Regions from separate parts of the Anoxybacillus andreesenii genome, predicted to be linked through region 2. Evidence: a T-box and tRNA genes for the amino acid it is inferred to sense, from the RefSeq annotation. Region 2 holds a T-box; the other holds one or more tRNA genes.
The links. A T-box is a leader RNA that pairs with one kind of tRNA and senses whether it is charged. The one in region 2 lies ahead of leuS (leucine--tRNA ligase), so its partner is inferred to be a tRNA-Leu.
Positions count from the first base shown of each region.

Region 1: it encodes a tRNA-Leu, which carries the amino acid that the T-box ahead of leuS (leucine--tRNA ligase) is inferred to sense. The anticodon was not compared.

Region 1 is NZ_JAUSTU010000055.1:94-4,284, reverse strand. Features, by position in the region: tRNA gene J2S07_RS21510 (tRNA-Glu) at 1-29, shown strand, start outside; tRNA gene J2S07_RS21505 (tRNA-Val) at 36-111, shown strand; tRNA gene J2S07_RS21500 (tRNA-Met) at 291-364, shown strand; tRNA gene J2S07_RS21495 (tRNA-Asp) at 403-479, shown strand; tRNA gene J2S07_RS21490 (tRNA-Phe) at 496-571, shown strand; tRNA gene J2S07_RS21485 (tRNA-Tyr) at 599-682, shown strand; tRNA gene J2S07_RS21480 (tRNA-Trp) at 705-778, shown strand; tRNA gene J2S07_RS21475 (tRNA-His) at 790-865, shown strand; tRNA gene J2S07_RS21470 (tRNA-Gln) at 873-947, shown strand; tRNA gene J2S07_RS21465 (tRNA-Gly) at 951-1,025, shown strand; tRNA gene J2S07_RS21460 (tRNA-Cys) at 1,036-1,109, shown strand; gene J2S07_RS21455 (GNAT family N-acetyltransferase) at 1,280-1,843, shown strand; gene J2S07_RS21450 (GNAT family N-acetyltransferase) at 1,882-2,439, shown strand; tRNA gene J2S07_RS21445 (tRNA-Leu) at 2,566-2,647, shown strand; gene J2S07_RS21440 (SIR2 family protein) at 2,857-3,897, shown strand.
Region 2 is NZ_JAUSTU010000013.1:129,484-139,226, forward strand. Features, by position in the region: gene leuS (leucine--tRNA ligase) at 1-1,428, opposite strand, end outside; T-box leader at 1,594-1,816, opposite strand; gene J2S07_RS14375 (MDR family MFS transporter) at 1,945-3,135, opposite strand; gene J2S07_RS14380 (glycogen biosynthesis protein GlgD) at 3,323-3,502, opposite strand; gene J2S07_RS14385 (YtzC family protein) at 3,515-3,778, opposite strand; gene mnmL (tRNA modification radical SAM protein MnmL/YtqA) at 4,049-5,011, shown strand; gene mnmM (tRNA 5-(aminomethyl)-2-thiouridylate-methyltransferase MnmM) at 5,008-5,580, shown strand; gene tbcS (tetraprenyl-beta-curcumene synthase) at 5,647-6,723, opposite strand; gene J2S07_RS14405 (alpha/beta hydrolase) at 6,736-7,539, opposite strand; gene J2S07_RS14410 (gamma carbonic anhydrase) at 7,692-8,210, shown strand; gene metK (methionine adenosyltransferase) at 8,411-9,610, opposite strand.

The DNA.
Region 1 (4,191 bases), on a different contig from region 2:
TAACACGGGTTCGAATCCCGTAGGGGTCATTATTTGGAGGATTAGCTCAGCTGGGAGAGCACCTGCCTTACAAGCAGGGGGTCGGCGGTTCGATCCCGTCATCCTCCACCATGATTTTTTGCAAAGCAAAAGATTTCCTATAATATTATCGCGGGGTGGAGCAACGAGTGTTACTTCATCGAATAAACTGCGAGTTGTACCGATTGAGCTGCATCTTGAATCAGCTTACTGAAATCGGGACAGTCATATGGGGATTTAAGAGCATGGAAAAAATTCATAAATAATATTATCGCGGGGTGGAGCAGTCTGGTAGCTCGTCGGGCTCATAACCCGAAGGTCGCAGGTTCAAATCCTGTCCCCGCAATCAAGGAAGCTTATATTTCCTTTCATTAGTTTTACTTTGGTCCGGTAGTTCAGTTGGTTAGAATGCCTGCCTGTCACGCAGGAGGTCGCGGGTTCGAGTCCCGTCCGGACCGCCATTATAGTAAAAGAATTGGCTCAGTAGCTCAGTCGGTAGAGCAATGGACTGAAAATCCATGTGTCGGCGGTTCGATTCCGTCCTGAGCCACCATTTTTTCATAATGTATGGCTTTAGCTTGGAGGGGTAGCGAAGTGGCTAAACGCGGCGGACTGTAAATCCGCTCCTTCGGGTTCGGCGGTTCGAATCCGTCCCCCTCCACCATATAGTTTATTTATGATAATATAGGGGTATAGTTTAAAGGTAGAACGAAGGTCTCCAAAACCTTTGGTGTGGGTTCGATTCCTACTACCCCTGCCAATTTCATAATGGCGGTCGTGGCGAAGTGGTTAACGCATCGGATTGTGGCTCCGACACTCGTGGGTTCGATTCCCATCGATCGCCCCATACATATTGGGCTATAGCCAAGCGGTAAGGCAACGGACTTTGACTCCGTCATTCGTAGGTTCGAATCCTGCTAGCCCAGCCATTTGCGGAAGTAGTTCAGTGGTAGAACACCACCTTGCCAAGGTGGGGGTCGCGGGTTCGAATCCCGTCTTCCGCTCCATATTGTTTTTGGCGGCATAGCCAAGTGGTAAGGCAGAGGTCTGCAAAACCTTTACCACCGGTTCGAATCCGGTTGCCGCCTCCAGATGATTTTCACACGTTATTTAGAATAACGTTTTTTTATTTATGGGACTAATTAATTTGTAACATGGAATATACGAGTATGATAAGATTTAATCTATATGATTAAGTCTTTTTTTATAAATTGAAATAATTGAAGATTTCAATTAAACGCAATTTTAGGGGTTGTGGATTATGAACATTGAAGATATTTATGGCAATTTGCCAGTTTTAGAAACACCAAGGTTAAAACTAAGAAAGGTTACAATGGATGATATAGAGAATATGTTCTCCTACGCAACAAATGATGAAGTATCTAAATATGTGACCTGGGATACACATAAAACGATGGCAGATACCGAAGAGTTTATCCAGTTCGTTCTGCAGCAATATGAAAGCCATAAGGTTGCACCATGGGCTATTGAATACAAGGAAACCGGTCAAATGATAGGAACCATCGACTTCGTCTGGTGGAAGCCGTCACAGCATACTGCAGAAATAGGATATGTGATTTCTCCAGAATATTGGGGAAAGGGCATAACGACTGAAGCTGCAAAAGCCCTCGTTCAATTTGGATTCGCCAACATGGATTTGGTTCGTATACAGGCTAGATGTTTTGTAGAAAATATCGCCTCGCAGCGAGTGATGGAGAAAGCTGGTATGACTTATGAGGGCACCCATAGAAAAGGAATGTGTGCAAAGAATAGGTTTTGGGATATTAAGATGTATGCCATTTTAAAGGAAGATTTTTTTCAATAACTAGGAAACAAGTAATCTATTTTTGGGGTGGAGTTTGATTGAGTTATCAAGAAAATGAATTGACTATAAGACCAATTAAAGATGATGATTTAGAAAGATTGTGGGAGCTTATCTTCAAAGAGGAATCCCCTGAATGGAAAAAGTGGGATGCCCCATATTATGAACTTAAACAAATATCATTTGAAGAGTTTTGGGAGCAGAGGGCTACCTTTGCCAATCCAGATAATCGTTGGGCTATTGTGATTGCTGGAGAGGTTATCGGAACCGTAGGCTACTATTGGGAGCATGAGCCTTCTAAATGGCTCGAAATGGGGATTGTCATTTACGACCCAAAATATTGGAGTGGTGGTTATGGGACCAATGTGATACGCCTGTGGATTAATCATTTGTTTCATACCCTGCCTCTCGTTCGGGTAGGCTATACTACATGGTCAGGAAATGAAAGAATGATCAAAGTAGGAGAAAAGCTCGGCATGAAAATGGAGGCAAGGATTCGCAAGGTTCGATATTATAATGGTGAGTATTACGATTCTATCCGAATGGGCTTGCTTCGGGAAGAGTGGGAAATGAATCAAATTTTCCACAAAGATAGATAAATTTCATTCCTAAAAAAGCTCATTTTCAATTGACAACAACTAAATATCATGATAAGATATTCTTTGTCTTGAGATACTAAATTGTTGTTCTAGAATAACAATTGTTCCACAGGACATTGATATCATGCCGGTGTGGCGGAATAGGCAGACGCGCACGACTCAAAATCGTGTTCCGTGAGGAGTGTCGGTTCGACCCCGACCACCGGTATCAAAAGAATAAAGTAGGTTCGTTTTAATAAAGTTTAAAAGCTCACAAACGTTGATACACAAATGTTTGTGGGCTTTTTTATTTGATATGATTCCGATAGAAAAAGATAGGAATTGATTTTGAATTACACAAAAATTACACATTACTAAATTTGTTTTACACAAGTTTTTACACAAATTTTTATGATTGAGAGAATGAGGTGAACTTTAATGAATAGTGAAGAGTTTGAAATAATAATGAAACAGCGTCCACATGTGGTTTTACTTGGAGCGGGAGCAAGTGTTGCTGCTATCCCGAACGGAGATAAAAAAGGTAAGCAGACATCAGTAATGGCTGGTTTTATTGAAAAATTAGGAATGACAGATAGTATTAATGAAATTAGACTGCAGACAGAAAGTGATAACCTTGAAGATATATACTCAGAATTGAAAAGTCGTCCTGAGTGTGAAGCTATTACTCTAGAACTAGAGAAAAAAATCTATAGTTATTTTTTTGATTTTGAAATACCAGATGAACCAACTATTTATGATTTCATGCTCCTGAGTTTAACAAAAAAAGATTTAGTTGCTACTTTTAATTGGGATCCCTTACTTCTTCAGGCATATAAGAGAGTATACCAGTATACTGATAATTTACCCAAATTAGCTTTTTTACATGGGAACGTTTATGTTGGTATCTGTCATGAACATAAACGCGGTGGTCTTATTCAAAACAATTGTCCGATCTGTGGGAAATCCTTTGAACCTACAAATTTATTGTATCCTGTAAAGGAAAAGGATTATACTAACGACATCTTTATAAGAGATAATTGGAATATTACTAAGCATTATTTGAAGAGTGCATATATGTTTACGATATTCGGGTATAGCGCACCTAAAACTGATGTTTCTGCAATTGAATTGTTGAAGGAAGCTTGGGGTACGGTGGAAAAAAGAAATCTTGAGGAAATTGAAATTATTGATATTAGACCGGAGGAAGAATTGAGAGAAACGTGGGATGAGTTTATACATACACATCATTATAAAACCCATACAGACTTATTTAGTTCTTCATTAGGAAAGTTCCCTAGACGTACATGTGAAGCAACATTTGATATGTTAATGAATGTGAAATGGTTAGACGGTTCAAAAGGATTTAAAAATGAAATGAGCTTCGAGGATATCGGAACATACATCAATAATTTATTGGTTGAAGAAAATAAGAGGGGGAAAATTTTGAGCAACCCATATTTAGCAAAAATTAATAGTTAAGACATAATAAATAACGGGAAGTTGTCCTTATAAACAAGAAGCCTGATAAATCAACGATTATCAGGCTTTTTAAGATACTTACAAAAGTTTATGTTGTGAATCTTGTTCTTCGGATATAGGTACATTTAATCGTACATTTCAGTAAAAGTATCAACAGCAAGCTTATCATTTTTTTCCTTTGATTCCTTGAGAAGATGAGCATATCTTTTTAAAGTAGTATCAATGTCTTTATGGCCTAAACGCTCACTTACATACTTAACATCTACCTTTTTATATAATAAAACACTGCCATGT
Region 2 (9,743 bases):
ATCAACAACATTAACCCAGTCCTCAATGTTGGCAAGCGGTGATTCACCCGTTCCAGATGGCTTAATTTCCGTTGTTACCGGAAGCTTTAACGGAAGCTCTTCCTCTGGAACCGCAGTCATCGTGCCATCTTCCCAATGAATAATTGGGATTGGCTCACCCCAATAGCGTTGGCGGCTAAATAACCAATCGCGAAGTCTGTAGGTTATTTTTTTCGTACCAATGCCCTTATCTTCAAGCCAAGCGATCATTTTTTGGATCGCCTTTTCTTTGTTTAAGCCGTTAAGGAAATCAGAGTTGACATGCTCACCATCACCTGTATAGGCTTCCTTTGAAACGTCCCCGCCGGCAACAACCTCACGAATTGGCAAGTCAAATTTCACCGCAAACTCATGGTCACGTTCATCATGTCCTGGAACGGCCATAATGGCGCCAGTTCCGTAGCTAACAAGGACATAATCGGCTATCCAAATCGGCATCTTCTCGTTGTTCGCAGGGTTGATCGCATAGGCACCTGTAAATACGCCTGTTTTTTCCTTCGCTAAGTCCGTTCTCTCTAAATCACTTTTTGTTTTTATCTGATCTAAGTAAGCTTTGACTGCTCCCTCTTGTTCAGCGGTCGTTATTTTCTTCACTAGCGCATGCTCAGGTGCTAAGACCGCATAAGTCGCTCCGAATAATGTATCAGGACGAGTAGTGAAAACCGTGAATGTTTCATCATGACCATCAATTTGGAAGGTCACCTCAGCCCCTTCTGAGCGACCGATCCAATTGCGCTGCATTTCCTTTAAGCTCTCAGGCCAATCAAGCTCCTCTAGGTCCTCAAGCAAGCGGTCTGCATAAGCGGTAATTTTTAACATCCATTGCTTCATTGGACGTCTCTCGACTGGATGGCCTCCGCGTTCGCTTTTTCCATCAATAACTTCTTCATTGGCAAGTACTGTTCCAAGAGCCGGACACCAGTTCACAGCCACCTCATCAATATAGGCAAGCCCTTTTTCATACAATTTCAAAAAGATCCATTGCGTCCACTTGTAGTAATCTGGGTCTGTCGTATTGACTTCCCGATCCCAATCATAGGAAAAGCCTAAGGACTTAATTTGTCGTTTGAACGTTTGAATATTATGCGCCGTGAATTCCGCTGGATCATTTCCCGTATCCAATGCATATTGCTCAGCTGGAAGTCCAAACGCATCCCACCCCATTGGATGTAGAACATTGTAGCCTTGCGCTCGCTTCATTCTTGAAAGAATATCTGTCGCCGTGTATCCTTCAGGGTGACCCACATGGAGGCCTGCTCCTGACGGATAAGGGAACATATCAAGCGCATAGAACTTTCGCTTTCCTTTATCATCCATCGTCTTGAACGTCTTATTCTCTTCCCAATAGTGCTGCCACTTCTTCTCAATTTGCTGATGATTAAAACTCATCTTTCCTTCCTCCTAAAAAAATCTATGTACTTTTGTCGATACTTTTTCGGTACCTCTTTTTTCGGTACCTGGTACCACTCGTGGACATTTGCCTCTATTTGTACACCTGAGGTGGACACTTTGGAAATAAAATCCTTCCAAAACTATTAAAAAACCCCTCATCCCCAAAGGGACGAGAGGATTATGATTAAATCTCCCGCGGTACCACCCACATTAGTGACCATGTCACTCGCTTAAATTCCTTAACGCGGAATACGGCAGGTGCTACTCACTCTTCACACCAGCAACTCAAAGGCGAGTTCATGATGTTCCCGGTTGACTTTCACCAGCCGTCAACTCTCTTTTTTTTCGGGTTAGCATCATTACTATTCCTTATCACTGTCATTACGATTATCAAATATAAAATTATTGTATTAAATTTCCGTTCTAGATGCAAGCTGTTCAAGAGGTAATATATAGTCTATGCCAACCGATCCAAAATTGTTCCCTTTTAATGTTGGTCAATTCGCTAATCATCTAATGCTTAAGAACAGCAGATTCCTCCGAAACGATCTCCGTTTTCCGATCATAAATAAGGGTCGTAAAGATCGAGATGCTAATCAATAGAATCATGACTATGAAAAGCATCGTCATTCCGTAGAGGTCCACAAGCAAGCCTCCTAGGACAGGGCCAATCATTCTTCCACCCGTTGCCGTGCTATTGACAATCCCCTGATAAAAGCCTTCTTTGCCTTTTGGAGCAAGCTTATCTGCAATCGTGGGAACAGCTGGCCAAATTAGCATTTCCCCGATTGTTAAAATCACCATCGCCGTCAAAAATCCTGAGAATGCCTCGGCCCTTGCTGCAACCAAGAATGAGACAATAAAAATAAGCATTCCAGCTATCATTTGTCCTTTTATCTTCTTTTCAAAAGCTGCTAATGCTCGATTTAATAGGGGCTGCCCTAGAACAATAAGTGCTCCATTGACCGTCCACAAAAAGCTATATTGCTTTAAAGAAATATTTAATTCCTGAGTATAAGCAGAAATGGTTGCTTGCCATTGCACATAGCCTACCCAGCATAATAGATATCCTGTACATAAAATGAACAAGGCATATAGCCTTGTATAATCCTTGATTGGCTTTTTCTCATGCAATCCAGCCACTTGTCTATTGACTGTCGTTACAATTCCACGATAACCAAAGAAAGCAATCAATAAGAAAATAAAATACATCAGTGCATTGGCAAAGAAGATTAGCTGAAAGGAATATGAGGCAACCACTCCACCGAGTGAAGCACCAATTGCCACTCCAAGGTTTTGTGCGACATAAATTGCATTAAACGCTCTTCTTCCCCCTTCCTTCCAAACGGAACCTGCCATGGCAAACATGGATGGAAAAATAATTCCTGCACCAAACCCTGCAATTGTTAAGAAAATAACATAAGGCAACCAGCTATGCCAGAGCGTTAAGCCCGTTAATGCAAGAAAAGCAATTCCAATCCCCAGAAGGATCGATTTATATCCTCCCGCTTTATCAAATAAATAGCCACCGAATAAATTACCAATCACCGTTGCCCCAGCATTAAGCATGAGGACAAAGCCTGCCACCGACAGAGATTTCCCAAGGTGATCATGAATGTAAATTGAATTTAAGGGCCATAAAAAAGAAGAACCAGTGACATTGACGACCATCCCGATGATTAATAACCATAAGTTGCGTGGCAAAGTATTCACTCCGATCCCAAACATAAATTATCTCGAATATGTTAAAAACTTCAGTTAAAAGTTTCGATAACCAAAATATTATATTATGACTTTTTCACAAATAGTTCAATAAGGAAAACTCCTAATTCCCATTGTTTATTTTTTCAAAAAATTAAGCCCCAATACAGTTAGTATTGGGGCCAAATCGTTATTTCGATTGTCTATGCTCTGGGTGAATCTTCGACCTCGTCGGTTGAACTGTTTTTTCGTACTTTTTCTTTGCCTTCTGAATTTGGTCCACTTCCTGACCAAATTCCACATCTTGACTATTGGCATTGTTATGTGTCTTTTGTTCTGGATTGCTCTGTTTGGAACGCTTTCTAACCATGTCTTCCTCTCCTTACAGATCACGAAGGATCATGTTGTTTTGTACTTGCTGGAGCTGAAGCCTCATGCGGTGAAGCTGCTCGCGCTGCTGTGCATTGGCATGGAGCGACATTTTCGCAACATCATTATAAGTCGTCTCAAGCTGCTGTAATGCTTCCGTATATCCTAAATCGTTATATTGCTCCTGTTTGCTGCTCTCCTCATATTGTTCCTGAGCATGACGAATAACATCCTCACACTGTTGAAGAAGGTTTTCCATTGATTGACGTGTAGCCATCCTTTCAACCTCCTACCACTGTAATAAATGCGAAGCAACCACCTGCTTCTTCTTTAGTTTGTTCACTCTCACTTTAATTTAATCAATTTCATCATCCTGCTTTCATTATGAAAAAACGTCATTTCGTGTTAAAATTCTTTTTATGCTCATGCTATGTATCTAAGTCGATATATACCGCCCTAAACCCGTTCACGCATATGCATAGGGGCTAATATTAGCAATGTATATTTAGAGCCTATGCTACAAGAATTTTCAAGGAGGTTAACTGACATGAATCAGACTAACCCTTTTTTATATGCAACAGATGATAAAAGGTATCACACGTGGAATTACCATTTGCGTCAGCATTTTGGCCATAAAGTATTTAAGGTCGCTCTAGATGGGGGCTTCGATTGCCCGAACCGTGATGGCACCGTCGCACATGGAGGCTGCACCTTCTGTAGTGCAGCAGGGTCTGGTGATTTTGCCGGGAATAGAGCTGACGATCTTGAGATCCAATTTAATGAAATTAAAGAGAAAATGCACGAAAAATGGAAGGATGGCAAGTATATGGCCTATTTTCAGGCCTTTACGAATACTCATGCCCCCGTTGAGGAATTACGGGAAAAATACGAGCGAGTGCTAGCCCAAGACGGGGTAGTTGGACTTTCCATCGCTACACGTCCTGACTGCCTACCAGATGACGTCGTTGAGTACCTGGCTGAATTAAATGAACGAACCTATCTTTGGGTCGAATTAGGCCTGCAGACCGTGCATGAACGAACCGCCCTCCTTATCAATCGTGCCCATGACTTTGAATGCTATGTTCAAGGAGTTGAAAAGCTGCGCAAGCACGGAATAAGAGTTTGTTCCCATATCATCAACGGATTGCCACTTGAAACCTATGACATGATGATGGAAACGGCTCGTGAAGTAGCGAAGCTAGATGTCCAAGGGATCAAAATCCACCTGCTTCATTTATTAAAGGGAACACCCATGGTGAAGCAATATGAAAAAGGCATGCTCCAATTCTTAACTCAGGAAGACTACGTCAGCTTAGTATGTGATCAGCTAGAAATTTTACCCCCTGAAATGATTGTTCATCGCATTACTGGGGATGGACCGATTGATTTAATGGTTGGACCGATGTGGAGTGTCAACAAATGGGAAGTATTGAATGCCATCGATGCCGAACTCAAACGCCGCAACAGCTATCAAGGGAAAAATTATCGTAGTCTTGAGGCAACAGTATGAAAGTTGAAGGAATATTGCCGTTTGCCCGCAGTTTACTGAGAAAAACCGTTCAAAAAGGGGATATTGTGGTCGATGCTACAGTTGGCAATGGCCATGATACACTTTTTCTAGCGGAGCTTGTTGGTCCTAGTGGTCATGTCTTCGGCTTTGATGTTCAAGAGGATGCCATTACTCAAACAAAGAAACGACTAGCCGAAAAAAACATGGATGAACCGGTCACATTATTTCATCGAGGGCACGAGGAGATTTTCAGCTCCGTCCCTTCCTCATTTCATGGAAAAGTAAAAGGCGCCATCTTTAATCTCGGCTATCTTCCTGGTGGGGACAAGTCCATTGTCACAAAACCAAATACAACGATCGCTGCACTTGAGCAATTACTAGAAATTCTCGCACCGGAGGGAATTATTGTCCTTGTAATTTATCACGGCCATACTGAAGGTGCAATCGAACGGGATCAGTTGCTATCTTATGCTAAGGAGCTTGATCAAAAAAAAGCTCATGTACTGCAATATCAATTTATCAATCAGGCCAATCATCCACCTTTTATCATTGCGATTGAAAAAAGATAACCCTCGCTCCTTCGTTGGAGAGAGGGTTTTTGTTCGTACACAAGCACACATCATGTTCAAATAATATTATCTTAAAGAAGGAATCCACTTTTGAAACTTTCGATAGGCTCGTCCATTCATATAGAAAAAGAAGCTGACCAAGCCACTGCTTTTGATGATCTCTTTTGCCAGATGCTGAACAGATTTTTGCGAGCGGACCTTTTCATCCGACAAGTAAATTCCTAACAACCCACGATTGATTAGTCGGTGGAAACGCTTGTTAGGCAATCCCTCTGTATGCTTGTCTGCTTCTGTCACAAAGTGCTTCAACCGTTCGAACAAACTCTGCTCATTTTTATAATAAAAGCAAAAGTTCAAATCGCCACCCTTTTTATCCTCTTCCTGATCAATAAAGTAATCGAGTAAAATATGCAGCCCTTGGATATATGGAAAATAGCCATTTCTAATTTTCTCAGCATGGCTAGACTTGAAATCCTCACTCATCCCGTGGGAAATTAAGCAGAAGATGCCTAAAGTAGAGCCAGAGCACGCAGAAAATTCATACCATTCCATTTCGGGTATTTGACTCTTATGCTCCTCGAACCAGCTTTTGAGTCTTGGGATTCGCTCATCCACCTTGACATGCTTATGTATTTGGAGGTCACAATAATAGCGGCAAAGCTCTAGCAAATAATCTTTTATGTGAAGATAATGAGGATTATTTTGGAGGACGCTCTGACAGGTTTCAGCCAATTCTCGCAGATAACCCCCATCATCTTTTTCCTTTCGAAAGCGATAGTAATCCTGATGATCTTTTCCTACAGTTAACGCTACCTCCATGGATTCATGGAGTGCTGAAAAATCCTCAGGATCTAGGGATGTGCTTCGATCGCAAAGATTGTCTAAATAATCGCTAATGGTTTGATAGGCCACAATGAATTTGATGGCTTCTTTGTATTTTTCTCCAGCCATAAAAGCAAGAATAGAACCACCCTCACAGTGAAAGGTTTTCGTTTCAATGCTTGCAAGTGCCTGTTTTCTTAGCTCATCATCAGGAATTTCCGTCGCCCTTTTTTTCCAATAGGCCAGCTCCATATGAGCGGTCGGTAGAATTTTTCTATATACTTTGGACATTAGACTGAGCGGCTCAGACGGTACTGCCATAGAAATTCCTCCTTATACGACGTATCCAATCGCCTTCAATTGACTATAAACAAAATCCTTTGCATATTCAAATACTTCGTCCCGTTCTGGATCGTTAAAGATTTCATGGTAGCATTTAGGCCATTCCTTGAATCTTTTTTCAGATAATGGAGCGTGGTTGAACCATTCTGTCACTGCTTGTTTATTCACGATTTTGTCATCCCCCGCTTGCATTACAAGCATAGGTACATCCTTCACTTTTTGAAGCTCCTCAAAGGCAAGCTTCATGGAAGCATCCAATTCACGGAACCACCTGATAGAAATTTTATCAATATAAAGAGTATCATTTCGATCAATGTCCAGAATTTCTTTGTTCCGCGTTGCGATATCGACACTAATGCCTGAATTTAATCTTAATTCGGGCGCAATCACGTTGAGAAGATAAGAAATCCCATTTAGTATTTTTCCTGGCCTATTCACGAGCGCTAAGCACGGTGAAGAAAGGATGACACCGGCAAGATTGAGATTCTCCTCCTGCAATAAACGAATGGTGATAAGTCCACCCATACTATGACCGAGCAAGAACACTGGTAAATCAAACTGATAGGCGGTTTCAACCCACGCCTTGACCTCATCTAAATAGTCGTCAAAGGAGTCGATATGTCCTCGTTTAGATCTTGTCGTCATCCCATGCCCTGGCAGGTCGCCCATAATGACCTGAAAACCAGCCTGACGCCACATTTCAATTAGCCAGCCGTAACGGCGATGATGCTCTAAAGCACCGTGCACCATGACAATAACTCCTTTTGCCTCTCCGTCTGGTTCCCACTTCCACATGAATTTCCCCTCCTTCGACTTGAAGCTATCATTATTTTAGCACAAAACAAAAGATCAACTCATGAATTTACTGCTCCGAAAACAATTATTCACACTTTATTTATATTATTCGGTAGAATGAAATTACCCATAAAAATAAGGAGAGATGGTTTATGATTTATCCATTTCATAACAAATGGCCACACATTTCATCAACTGCCTTCATTGCTGATTATGTCACCATTACTGGAGATGTTAAAATTGGCGATGAGTCAAGCATATGGTTTAACACGGTTATAAGGGGAGACGTAGCCCCAACGATCATCGGTAAGAAGGTCAATATCCAGGATAATAGTGTCCTCCATCAAAGCCCTAATAATCCTCTCATTATCGAGGATGAGGTAACAGTGGGGCATCAGGTGATCTTACATAGCTGCATCCTTCGTAAAAGAGCTTTAATTGGTATGGGCTCGATCATTCTAGACGGAGCTGAGATTGGAGAAGGTGCATTTATTGGAGCAGGCAGCTTGGTTCCTCAAGGTAAGAAAATCCCACCAAACACCCTTGCTTTTGGGAGACCAGCGAAGGTTATAAGGGAACTGAATGAAGACGACATTGCCGATATGAAAAGAATTTCAAGAGAGTATGCAGAAAAAGGACAGTACTATAAATCCTTACAGCAAAATTCATAACCACTTCCATGTGAGAAAAAAGAAGTTACACATAAACGATGTAACTTCTTTTTAACGTATTGGCTCGGTTATCTTTTGTTGTTGATCTTCATATCCCCTTATACGTGTACGTTCTCTAAGTTATTCGTACCGAATAAAACCCGTTCACGTTCACGTATAAGGCTATAATCAACACTGTACATTAACAAAGCCTACTTATTCTATTTTCCAGCCTGTTCTCGAAGCACATCTGCTTTGTCTGTACGCTCCCAAGGAACATCAATATCAGTTCGCCCAAAATGACCATATGCGGCCGTCTTCTTATAAATTGGACGACGTAAATCTAACATTTTGATAATGCCGGCTGGACGTAGATCAAAATGATTACGCACGAGCTCCACAAGTACATCCTCACTTACCTTCCCCGTTCCAAAGGTATCAACAGAGATAGAAACTGGTCTGGCAACACCGATGGCATAGGCTAGCTGTACTTCCACCTTATCTGCCAGTCCTGCAGCAACAATGTTTTTGGCGACATAGCGTGCAGCATAGGCTGCCGAACGGTCCACCTTTGTCGGATCCTTACCTGAGAAGGCTCCACCACCATGGCGCGCATAACCGCCATAGGTATCAACGATAATTTTTCGACCCGTTAACCCAGCATCTCCCTGTGGGCCACCGATCACAAATCGACCTGTTGGATTAATAAAATACTTCGTGCTGTCATCAATTAACTCCCTTGGTACAACTGGGTTGATCACATGCTCTTTAATATCTTGTTGAATTTGTTCGAGCGAAATTTCCGGATGATGCTGAGTTGAAATCACGATCGTGTCAATGCGAACCGGTTTCCCTTCTTCATCGTATTCAACCGTAACCTGAGTCTTCCCATCTGGGCGAAGATATGGAAGGATTTCTTCCTTGCGTACTTCGGCAAGACGACGAGATAATTTATGCGCTAGCGAAATCGGAAGAGGCATGAGCTCCTTCGTTTCATTACAAGCGAATCCAAACATTAAACCTTGGTCCCCGGCTCCAATCGCTTCAATCTCTTCCTCAGTCATACTTCCTTCACGGGCCTCTAGTGCCTTGTCAACGCCCATAGCAATGTCAGCTGACTGCTCATCAATCGAGGTTAATACTGCACATGTCTCTGCATCAAAGCCATATTTTGCCCGATTATAACCAATTTCTTGAATGGTTTCACGAACAATCTTTGGAATGTCCACATATGTAGATGTTGTGATTTCTCCCGCCACCAATACAAGACCTGTCGTAACAGATGTTTCAGCAGCTACACGGGCATTCGCATCTTTTGCTAAAATAGCATCCAAAATCGCATCAGAAATTTGATCACAAATTTTGTCGGGGTGACCTTCCGTAACTGACTCAGAAGTAAACAAACGAGCGTTTCTTGACATCCGATTTCCTCCTTTAATATATATGCTCGAGGACTCCCACCTCGTTTTGATACGGTACTCATTCCCTATGTAGTATGAAATAAACATGATCTTTTTATGATTAATTCTAGGGCTCCGCCGCTACTTAGGGGCA